Regions from separate parts of the Microbacterium meiriae genome, predicted to be linked through region 2. Evidence: predicted binding sites of a transcription regulator. Region 2 holds the regulator's gene; the other holds the start of a gene.

Region 1 (4,415 bases), 1.1 Mb from region 2:
CCTGTACGCCGCCCTCCCCGTGGCGGCCTCCGATGCCGGTGGCGACGAGGACTCGTTCACCACCGACAGCGTGACGGCGGTGATGCTGTTCTCCACCGCGGACGAGCCGATGGTGAGCATCCAGCGGTGGGGCGGAAGCTCCACGCTCTTCGCCCAGTTCGGGGAGGAGCAGCGCCCGAGGGTGAAGGAACTCATCCGCGACGGTTATGACCTCAACCTCACCCTCCTCGGCTCGTTCCGCGAGCAGCCGGTGTGGCTGGGCGACCGCCGTACGGCGACCGGCCCGGCCCAGCGCTGCCTGATCGTCGACGCCGACGGTTCGCGGCAGTGCGCCACCCTCGACGAGGCGCTCCAGTCCGGGCTGCGCGTGCAGCTCCTCGACGTGGATCAGGAGACGGGAGAGCTGCTGTCGGCATCCGTGGTCGAGGTGGCCTTCACCCGCTGGCAGATGCCCTACCTCACGGTGACCTCGGGCCCGGCCGTGGTCGACGAGGCGACGGGCGAGTCGTATCTCGTGACCACCGGGCCGCCGGGGGATCCGATCCGCGTCGACATCCCTGGCCGTGACCCGGACGACTGATCGCTCTCAGTCCGTGGCGGGCACCCGGTCGGCGAGGATCGCGCGACGCTGATCGCCGAAGCGGGCGAGGATCAGGGTCGCCTCGGCGTCGCCGCGCAGGGTCAGCTTGCGCCGGAAGGCCGCGGGGTCGACGTCGACCCCGCGCTTCTTGATCTCGATGCGGCCGATGCCGTGCGTCTTCAGGGCCGCGTTGATCGTCTTCGGCGTGATCGGCAGCGTCTCCCTGACGCGGAAGGACTGCACGAACGGGCTCGTCAGTGCGGCATCGGAGGTGAGGTAGGCGATGCGCGGGTCGAGCATCCCCGCATCGAGGCTGCGGGCGACGTCGCCGATGAGGCGCGCCCGGATGACGGCGCCGTCCGGCTCGTGGAGGAAGGCCCCGAGCGGTCGGACCGGAGCGTCCTCGGCATCGGCCGGGCCGGTGAGCTCGTGCGAGCGCTCGCCGCGGATCACCAGGGCCGAGCGCCGGACCCCTTCCCTGGCCAGCTCCCTGGACCAGACGACGAGCTCCACGACGCTGCCGTCGGCACTGACCCACTGCGTCTCCGCGTCCGCGGGCAGGGCGTCGCGGTCGTGGGCGGGGCCGAGTTTGATCCCCGTGGGGCGCTGCGCGGCGACGGCGAACGCCCAGTCGAGGGACGGCGAGTAGTCGTCAGCGGAGACGCGCCGGGTCTCGCTGTGTCCAGAGGTGCGGCGGGCAGGATCCATCCAGATCGCCTGGCCGGGGACCGGCTCTCCGAGCGCGTCCTCCGCCGTGGCGTGCCGGACCGTGGCGTCGTCGCCGAACGGGGCGAGGTTGTAGGCGGCGAGGGCCGCGGTCACCTCGTCGGCGTCCACCGCATGGACCGCCAGTCCCGCGCCGGCGAACGCGAGGGCGTCGCCGCCGATCCCGCAGCCGAGGTCCGCGACGCTCGTGAGGCCGGCTCGGCGGATCCGCTGGGCGTGGCGGGCGGCCACGCCGAGGCGGGTGGCCTGCTCGAGGCCCGCGCGGGTGAAGAGCATGCGGGCGGCGAAGGGGCCGAACTTCGCCGCGGCCCTGGCGCGCAGGTGCGCCTGCCCGACGACGGCGGAGACGAGGGCGGGGGAGTGTCCCGCAGCACGCAGTCGGGAGACGGCTGCGGCCGCCTCGGCGGTGGAGGTGACCGGCCCGAGCGCGTCGAGCAGCTCGAGGCCGGCGGGGGTCAGCAGGGCGCGCAGCTCGGACATCTCCACCCTCCCAGCCTAGGACCCGCGTGACGTGTGACCCGGGTTGGCACTCGCATTGCATGAGTGCCAGCCGACCGCCTACACTGGCATTAGCACTCTCGGGTTGAGAGTGCGAACGAGTCTTTCGTGTCAGCGTCAAGAAAGAAGAGGTAGACCGTGTCGGTTTCCATCAAGCCGCTCGAGGACCGCATCGTCATCAAGCAGGTCGAGGCCGAGCAGACCACCGCGAGTGGCCTGGTCATCCCCGACACCGCCAAGGAGAAGCCCCAGGAGGGCGAGGTCGTGGCGGTCGGCCCCGGCCGCATCGACGACAACGGCAACCGCGTTCCGCTCGACGTCGCCGTCGGCGACCGCGTGCTCTACAGCAAGTACGGCGGCACCGAGGTGAAGTTCGGCGCGGACGAGTTCCTCGTCCTGTCGGCTCGCGACGTCCTGGCGGTCGTCGTCCGCTGATCGCACACTCGGTTCCCTCTGCACGGCGGACGGGAACCCGGTCCGAAGAGGGCCCGGATGCTTCGGCATCCGGGCCCTCTTCCGCGTCCGGAGCGGCGCGGCCCTCGTCCTCGCGGGCATAGGGTTGTGCGGTGACCCCCGAGACGACCCGCGCCACCCGGACGGCGGGCGTCGCCTACGCCGGGAGCGCATACCTCCTGTGGGGCGTGCTGCCGCTCTACTTCCTCCTGCTGCAGCCCACCGGGCCGTGGGAGGTGGTCGCCTGGCGGGTGCTGCTCTCCTTCGTCTTCTGTCTTCTGCTGCTCACCGTCACGAGGGGATGGCCCGCCTTCCTCGCGATCGTCCGGAGTCCGCGACTGCTCGGGTGGACGGCCCTCGCCGGCCTGCTCATCTACGTCAACTGGCAGGTCTTCGTCCTCGGCACGTTGAGCGAGAACGTGGTGGAGACGGCGCTCGGCTACTTCATCAACCCGATCACCACCGTGCTGCTCGGCGTCTTCGTCCTCAAGGAGCGCCTCCGCCGTCTGCAGTGGGCGGCGGTCGGGATCGCGGCCGTCGCGGTCGTCGTCATCATCGTGGCGTACGGCCACGTCCCCTGGATCGCCCTGACCCTCACCGCTTCCTTCGGTCTGTACGGGCTCATCAAGAAGAAGATCGGCCCTGCCGTCGACGCGGTCAGCGGGTTGACGCTCGAGTCGTTCTGGCTGATCCCCATCGCGGTGGTGCAGCTCGTGATCGTGGCGACGACGCCCGTCGGCCTGACGATGGGGACCGCGGGCTGGCCGCACGCCGTGCTGCTCGCCTTCGCGGGGGTGGCCACGGCTGTCCCCCTGCTGCTGTTCGCGGCCGGCACGCGTCGCGTCGACCTCACGATCATCGGGATGCTGCAGTTCCTCACCCCGGTCCTGCAGTTCGTGATCGGGGTCGTCGTGCTGCACGAGCCGATGCCGCCGGAGCGCTGGATCGGGTTCCTCCTGGTGTGGGTCGCGATCGCGGTCTTCGTCGTCGATCTGCTCCTCGCCGCGCGTCGCGGCCGTCGTGCCACCCGCGCCGCGGCGCTCTGATCGGTCCTGCCCGCGCCCCGAAACGGCGGCCCTGGATCGTTAACGCACCGAGATACTTGCCCCTCCTGCGCGCGGGGCGCACGCCCTAGTGTTAGAGCACCCGACTGTGGTCATCATCCACGTTCGTTTACGCAAGGGAGCATCATGAACGCACTGAAGGGCTCGCGCAGCGCGAGGATCTTCGCCGGGATCGCGCTGGTCAGCGCCTCCGCCCTCATCATCGCGGGCTGCAGCAGCACGCCCGATGCGGAGCCGTCGGACGGGGGCGGCGACAAGCCCGCCGCCGACCTGACGCTCAAGCTCGGTTCGCTGCTGCCCGCCACCGGTACGCTCGCGTTCCTGGGCGCGCCGATGGAGGCCGGCGTCCAGCTCGCCGTCAACCAGATCAACGAGGCCGACGCCGGCATCACGATCGACCTCAGCACGGGCGACGAGGGCGACCTCGACAACAAGGCCTACGAGACCTCCATCACCAACCTGCGCAACGGCGACATCACCGCCATGATCGGCGCGGCGTCCTCCAGCGTCACCAAGCTCATCCTCGACGGCAACGCGGGTGCGGACATCCTCACGGTGTCCCCGTCCAACACCTCGCCGGACTTCACGGGCATCAACCCGCTGTACTTCCGCACCGCACCGAGCGACAACCTCCAGGGCGAGGTCCTCGGCAACGAGATCGCCGAGGACGGCCACAAGACGCTGGGCATCATCTACCAGAACGACCCGTACGGCACGGGCCTGTTCGAGGCGATCAAGGCCACGTTCGAGAGCACCGGCGGCGAGGTCGTCGCCGATGCGTCGTACAACCAGGGTGACGGTCAGTTCAACGCGCAGGTCTCGGAGATCGCCGCGGCGAACCCGGACGCCGTCGCTGTCGTCTCCTACGACCAGTTCGCCACCATCGCGCCGCTGCTGGGCAACGCCGGGGTCGACACGGGCTCGCTGTACCTCGTCGACGGCAACCTCAAGGACTGGGGCGCCGACATCCCGGTCAGCCTCGAGGGCTCGAAGGGCACCCGCGCCGGCGCCGAGCTGCCGCAGGACTTCCTCGACCAGCTGAACGAGGTCTGGACGGCCGAGGGCAACGACCCGATCGACGCCGTGACCTACTC
Region 2 (4,415 bases):
GGATCTCCCCTGGGATGTCCCCGGTGAGGATGCGCGTGAAGATCGAGGGTTCGCTCATGCTCTCAGCTTACTGGGGGGACGCGGGCCGCGACCGGTCACCAGCGGCCGAGGGCCACCGAGAGCACGGCGATGGCGGCAGGTCCCGCAGTGGAGGTGCGCAACACGGTGTCGCCGAGCAGGACGCGCTCAGCGCCGGCCGCCGTGATCTTCTCGAGCTCCTCCGGAGCGATCCCGCCCTCCGGACCCACCACGAGCACGAGGTCACGGTCGTCGGGAACGAGCGTGGAGAGCCGGGCCGGAGCGGTCGGGTCGAGCAGCAGCACCCGCTGCGTCGCCGCGCGCGCCGCGAGCTGTGCGGTCGACTCGGGGGCGGCCACCTCGGGCACCCAGGTCCGGTGCGCCTGCTTGGCCGCCTCGCGGACGATCGTCGCCCAGCGCTCGCGTCCCTTCGCCGCCTTCGGACCCTCCCAGCGCGACACGCTCCGGCCTGCCTGCCAGGGCACGATCTCGTCGACCCCCAGCTCGCATGCCGCCTGCACCGCGAGCTCATCGCGGTCGCCCTTTGCGAGCGCCTGGACGAGCACGAGACGCGGGTTGGCCGGCTCGTGCTCGACGCGCTCGGCGATCCGCACATCGACGCGCGACGGCGACACCTCCTCGGCGACCCCCGCCAGCCAGACGCCTCGGCCGTCGCCGACGGTGACCGCCTCGCCGACGCGGAGACGCCGGACGACGGCCGCATGCTTGGCCTCGGCGCCCGTCAGCGACACGAGACCGCCCACCGCGGCGTCACCCGCGGACTCGACGAGGAAGTGCAGCGCCACGATCAGTGGGTACGGAACCGGTCGCGCAGCTTGGAGAACAGGCCCTGCTGGAACTGCGCGAGCTGCGGGCCCGGCGCCTTGTTCTTCTTCGCGAAGTCCTCGATGAGCTTGCGCTGCGCGGAATCGAGCTTGGTGGGGGTGACCACCTGCACACCGACGCGGAGATCGCCACGCTGGGTGCCGCGCAGCGGCGTGATGCCCCGTCCCTTGATGGTCAGCACGTCGCCGGACTGCACGCCCGCGCGGATCTCCAGGTCGACCTCACCGTCGAGCCCCTCGATCGAGGTCTCGGTGCCCAGGATGGCGTCGGTCATGGACACCTCGAGCGTGGCGAGCAGGTCGTCGCCGTCCCGACTGAACGCGGGGTGCGGGTTGACCGTCACCTCGACGTACAGGTCGCCGTTCGGGCCACCGGCGCGACCGACCTCGCCGGAACCCGGGAGCTGCAGCCGCAGGCCGGTCTCGACGCCCGCCGGGATGTCGAGGGACACCGTGCGGCGCGACCGGACGCGTCCCTGACCGCCGCAGGTGCCACAGGGGTACGGGATGGTCGTGCCGTAGCCCTCGCAGGTGCCGCAGGGCTGAGAGGTGACGACGTTGCCGAGCAGGCTGCGCACCTGACGCTGCACGTGGCCGGTGCCACCGCAGATGTCGCAGGTGACGGGCGACGTGCCCTCCTGGCAGCACGAGCCCTGACAGGTCTCGCAGAGCACAGCCGTGTCCACCTCGATGTCGCGGTGCGCACCGAAGACCACGTCCCCCAGGTCGAGGGTGACCCGGACCAGGGCATCCTGCCCGCGCTCCCGTCGTGACCGGGGACGAGCACCGCGCCCGCCGCCCTGGGACGCGCCGAAGAACGTCTCGAAGATGTCGCCGAAGCCGCCGAAGCCGCCGAAGTTGTTCGCGCCGTCACCGCCGCCCATGTCGTAGCGGCGGCGCGACTCCTCGTCGCTGAGCACGTCGTAGGCGTGCGTGACCAGCTTGAACTTCTCTGCGGCCTCCTCGCCCGGGTTCACGTCCGGGTGGAGCTGCCGTGCCAGGCGCCGATACGCCTTCTTGATCTCGTCGGTGGAAGCGTCCCGGGACACCCCGAGAACCTCGTAGTGGTCCGCCACAATCGCCTTTCTGCGCGTGTTTTCCGTGGGGCCGCCTCAGCGGCCGGCCTCGTCATCGTCGAGCATCCGCGACAGGTAGCGGGCGACCGCCCGTGCCGCTGCGAGGTTGCTCGGATAGTCCATCCGGGTCGGTCCCATGACACCGACCCGCGCGGTCCCTGAGGGTGCCGCGTAGTTGCTGGCCACGATCGACGCCTCGCCGAGCCCGAAGGAGGCGTTCTCGGTGCCGATGCTCGCCGCGAGGCCGTGCTCGTCCGGCACCATCTCGCTCATCAGCCGCAGCAGCGTGACCTGCTCCTCGATAGCCTCGAGGAGGGGGTGGATGCTGCCGCGGAAGTCCTGTTCCCGTCGCGCCAGGGTCGCCGCGCCCGCCATCACGAGCCGCTCCTGCCGGAAGCCGCCGAGCTCGTCGATCACGACTCCGGCGACGGCGCGGAGAACGCGGTCCTGGGGGGTCTCCTCCGTGGCGAGGAGTGCCTGCAGGCGGTCGGAAGCCGCCGCGATCGCCTGCCCGGTGACGAGGGCGGACAGTCGAGCGCGCAGCACCGCGAGGTCCGCTTCGTCGATCGTGTCCGGCAGCGCGGTGATCCGCTGTGATACCCCGCCGGCATCCGTGACCAGGACCGTGAGGAGCCGGTTGGGAGCGAGCGTCACGAGTTCGACGTGCGTCACGTGGGCCCGGGCGAACGACGGGTACTGGGCCAGCGCGACCTGTCCGGTGAGTTGCGTGAGCACGCGGACAGTACGGACCATCAGATCGTCGAGGTCGGCCGGATCGGCGAGGAACGACTCGATGGCCGAGCGCTGCGCGGTGGAGAGCGGTCGGAGCTGGGCGAGGTGATTCACGAACACCCGGTAGCCCTTGTCCGTGGGGACGCGCCCGGACGACGTGTGCGGAGCCGTGATCAGCTCTTCGTCCTCCAGCTGCGCCATGTCGTTGCGGATCGTCGCGGCCGAGACGCCGAAGGAATGGCGGTCGACGATGGAACGGCTGCCCACGGGCTCGTGCGTCTCGACGTAGTCCTGCACGATCGCGCGGAGAACCTGCAGCCCTCGCTCTGTGACCATGGGTTCCCCTTCCCGCCGACCGGATGCTGGCACTCTGCCGCCCTGAGTGCCAATCCTACCTCCTGCGATCGGGAGTTCTCCGAAGGCGGGACGGCCCGGGCGGCGTCGCTCAGTCCGTCAGCTCACGCACCACCGCGTCGGCGAGGAGACGTCCGCGCAGCGTGAGCTGCACGCGACCCCGGATCGCCGCCGGCGCATCGATCAGGCCGTCGGCGATGAGCCCGGCGACGCGGTCCCTGTTCCGCTCCGGGACGTCCGTCACCGCGATCCCTTCGCGGATGCGGCTGAGGAGGAGGATGCGCTCGAGCGTCTGCGCCTCCTGGTCGGGACGTTCGCGACCTGCCGCCGGCGAGGATGAGGCGGCCAGCCGCTGTGCGTAGGCCGCCGGGTGCTTGACGTTCCACCACCGGAGCCCGGCCACGTGGCTGTGCGCCCCGGGGCCGAAGCCCCACCAGTCGCTCCCCCGCCAGTATGCGAGGTTGTGCCGCGACCGCTGCCCTTCGCTGCGGGCCCAGTTGCTGACCTCGTACCACTCGAACCCGGCGGCGGCGAGGCGCTCGTCCGCCATCTCGTACATGTCCGCCTGCAGGTCGTCGTCCGGTGTCGGCACCTCGCCACGACGGATCTGCCGCGCGAGCTTCGTGCCGTCTTCGATGATGAGCGCGTACGCGGAGATGTGGTCGGACTCCAGGGCGAGCGCGGCGTCCAGGGATGCTTCCCAATCCGCGAGCGATTCCCCCGGCGCGCCGTAGATGAGGTCGACGCTGACGGCGAGGCCCGCGTCCTTCGCGGCGGCGACCGCGGTGCGCACGTTCTCGGGCCGATGCGTCCGATCGAGCGCGGCGAGCACGTGCGGGACGGCCGACTGCATGCCGACGGAGAGTCTCGTGACCCCCGCCTCTGCGAGGATGCGCGCGACCTCCGGCGTCACCGTGTCGGGATTGGCCTCGACCGTCACCTCGGCACCCGGAGCGAGCCCGAACGCCGCGGTGGCCGCTCCCAGCATCCGCGCCAGATCGCCTGCCGGCAGCAGCGTGGGTGTGCCGCCACCGAAGAACACCGTGTCCATCGGCCGCAGCGCTCCGGCGTCCTCCAGCACGGTGCGGGCGAGGGCGATCTCGCCGATGAGGGTGGACGCGTAGTCCTCCTGCTTCGCCCCGCGGAGCTCGCCGGACGTGTACGTGTTGAAGTCGCAGTAGCCGCAGCGCACCCGGCAGAACGGGATGTGGAGGTAGGCGGAGAACGGCGTCTCCGCGGAGATCGGGAGGTCGGCGGGGAGTCGCCCGTCCGGCGGCGCCGGATCCCCGAGCGGAAGCGGTCCCGCCATCACACCGGGGTCGCGTAGAGCGGGGAGATCGCGCGGAGGTAGCGCGCGAAGAGCTCGCGACGGCGGCGCTTCATGAGGGCG

What was found. Region 2 encodes HrcA, which represses chaperone genes, less so after heat shock. Its sites were predicted from a motif close to TTNGCACTCGNNNNNNNCGAGTGCNAA; they were not measured.
Region 1: groES (co-chaperone GroES) is a predicted target of HrcA. The motif match lies at 1,830-1,856, and genes of this name have one in related genera.

Annotation. Positions count from the first base shown of each region.
Region 1 is NZ_CP133984.1:926,417-930,831, forward strand. Features, by position in the region: gene RI211_RS04465 (hypothetical protein) at 1-580, shown strand, start outside; gene RI211_RS04470 (THUMP-like domain-containing protein) at 587-1,792, opposite strand; gene groES (co-chaperone GroES) at 1,943-2,239, shown strand; gene rarD (EamA family transporter RarD) at 2,371-3,303, shown strand; gene RI211_RS04485 (ABC transporter substrate-binding protein) at 3,448-4,415, shown strand, end outside.
Region 2 is NZ_CP133984.1:2,040,848-2,045,262, forward strand. Features, by position in the region: gene RI211_RS09820 (HIT domain-containing protein) at 1-58, opposite strand, end outside; gene RI211_RS09825 (16S rRNA (uracil(1498)-N(3))-methyltransferase) at 96-824, opposite strand; gene dnaJ (molecular chaperone DnaJ) at 827-1,939, opposite strand; gene hrcA (heat-inducible transcriptional repressor HrcA) at 1,976-3,007, opposite strand; gene hemW (radical SAM family heme chaperone HemW) at 3,117-4,334, opposite strand; gene RI211_RS09845 (DUF1990 domain-containing protein) at 4,334-4,415, opposite strand, start outside.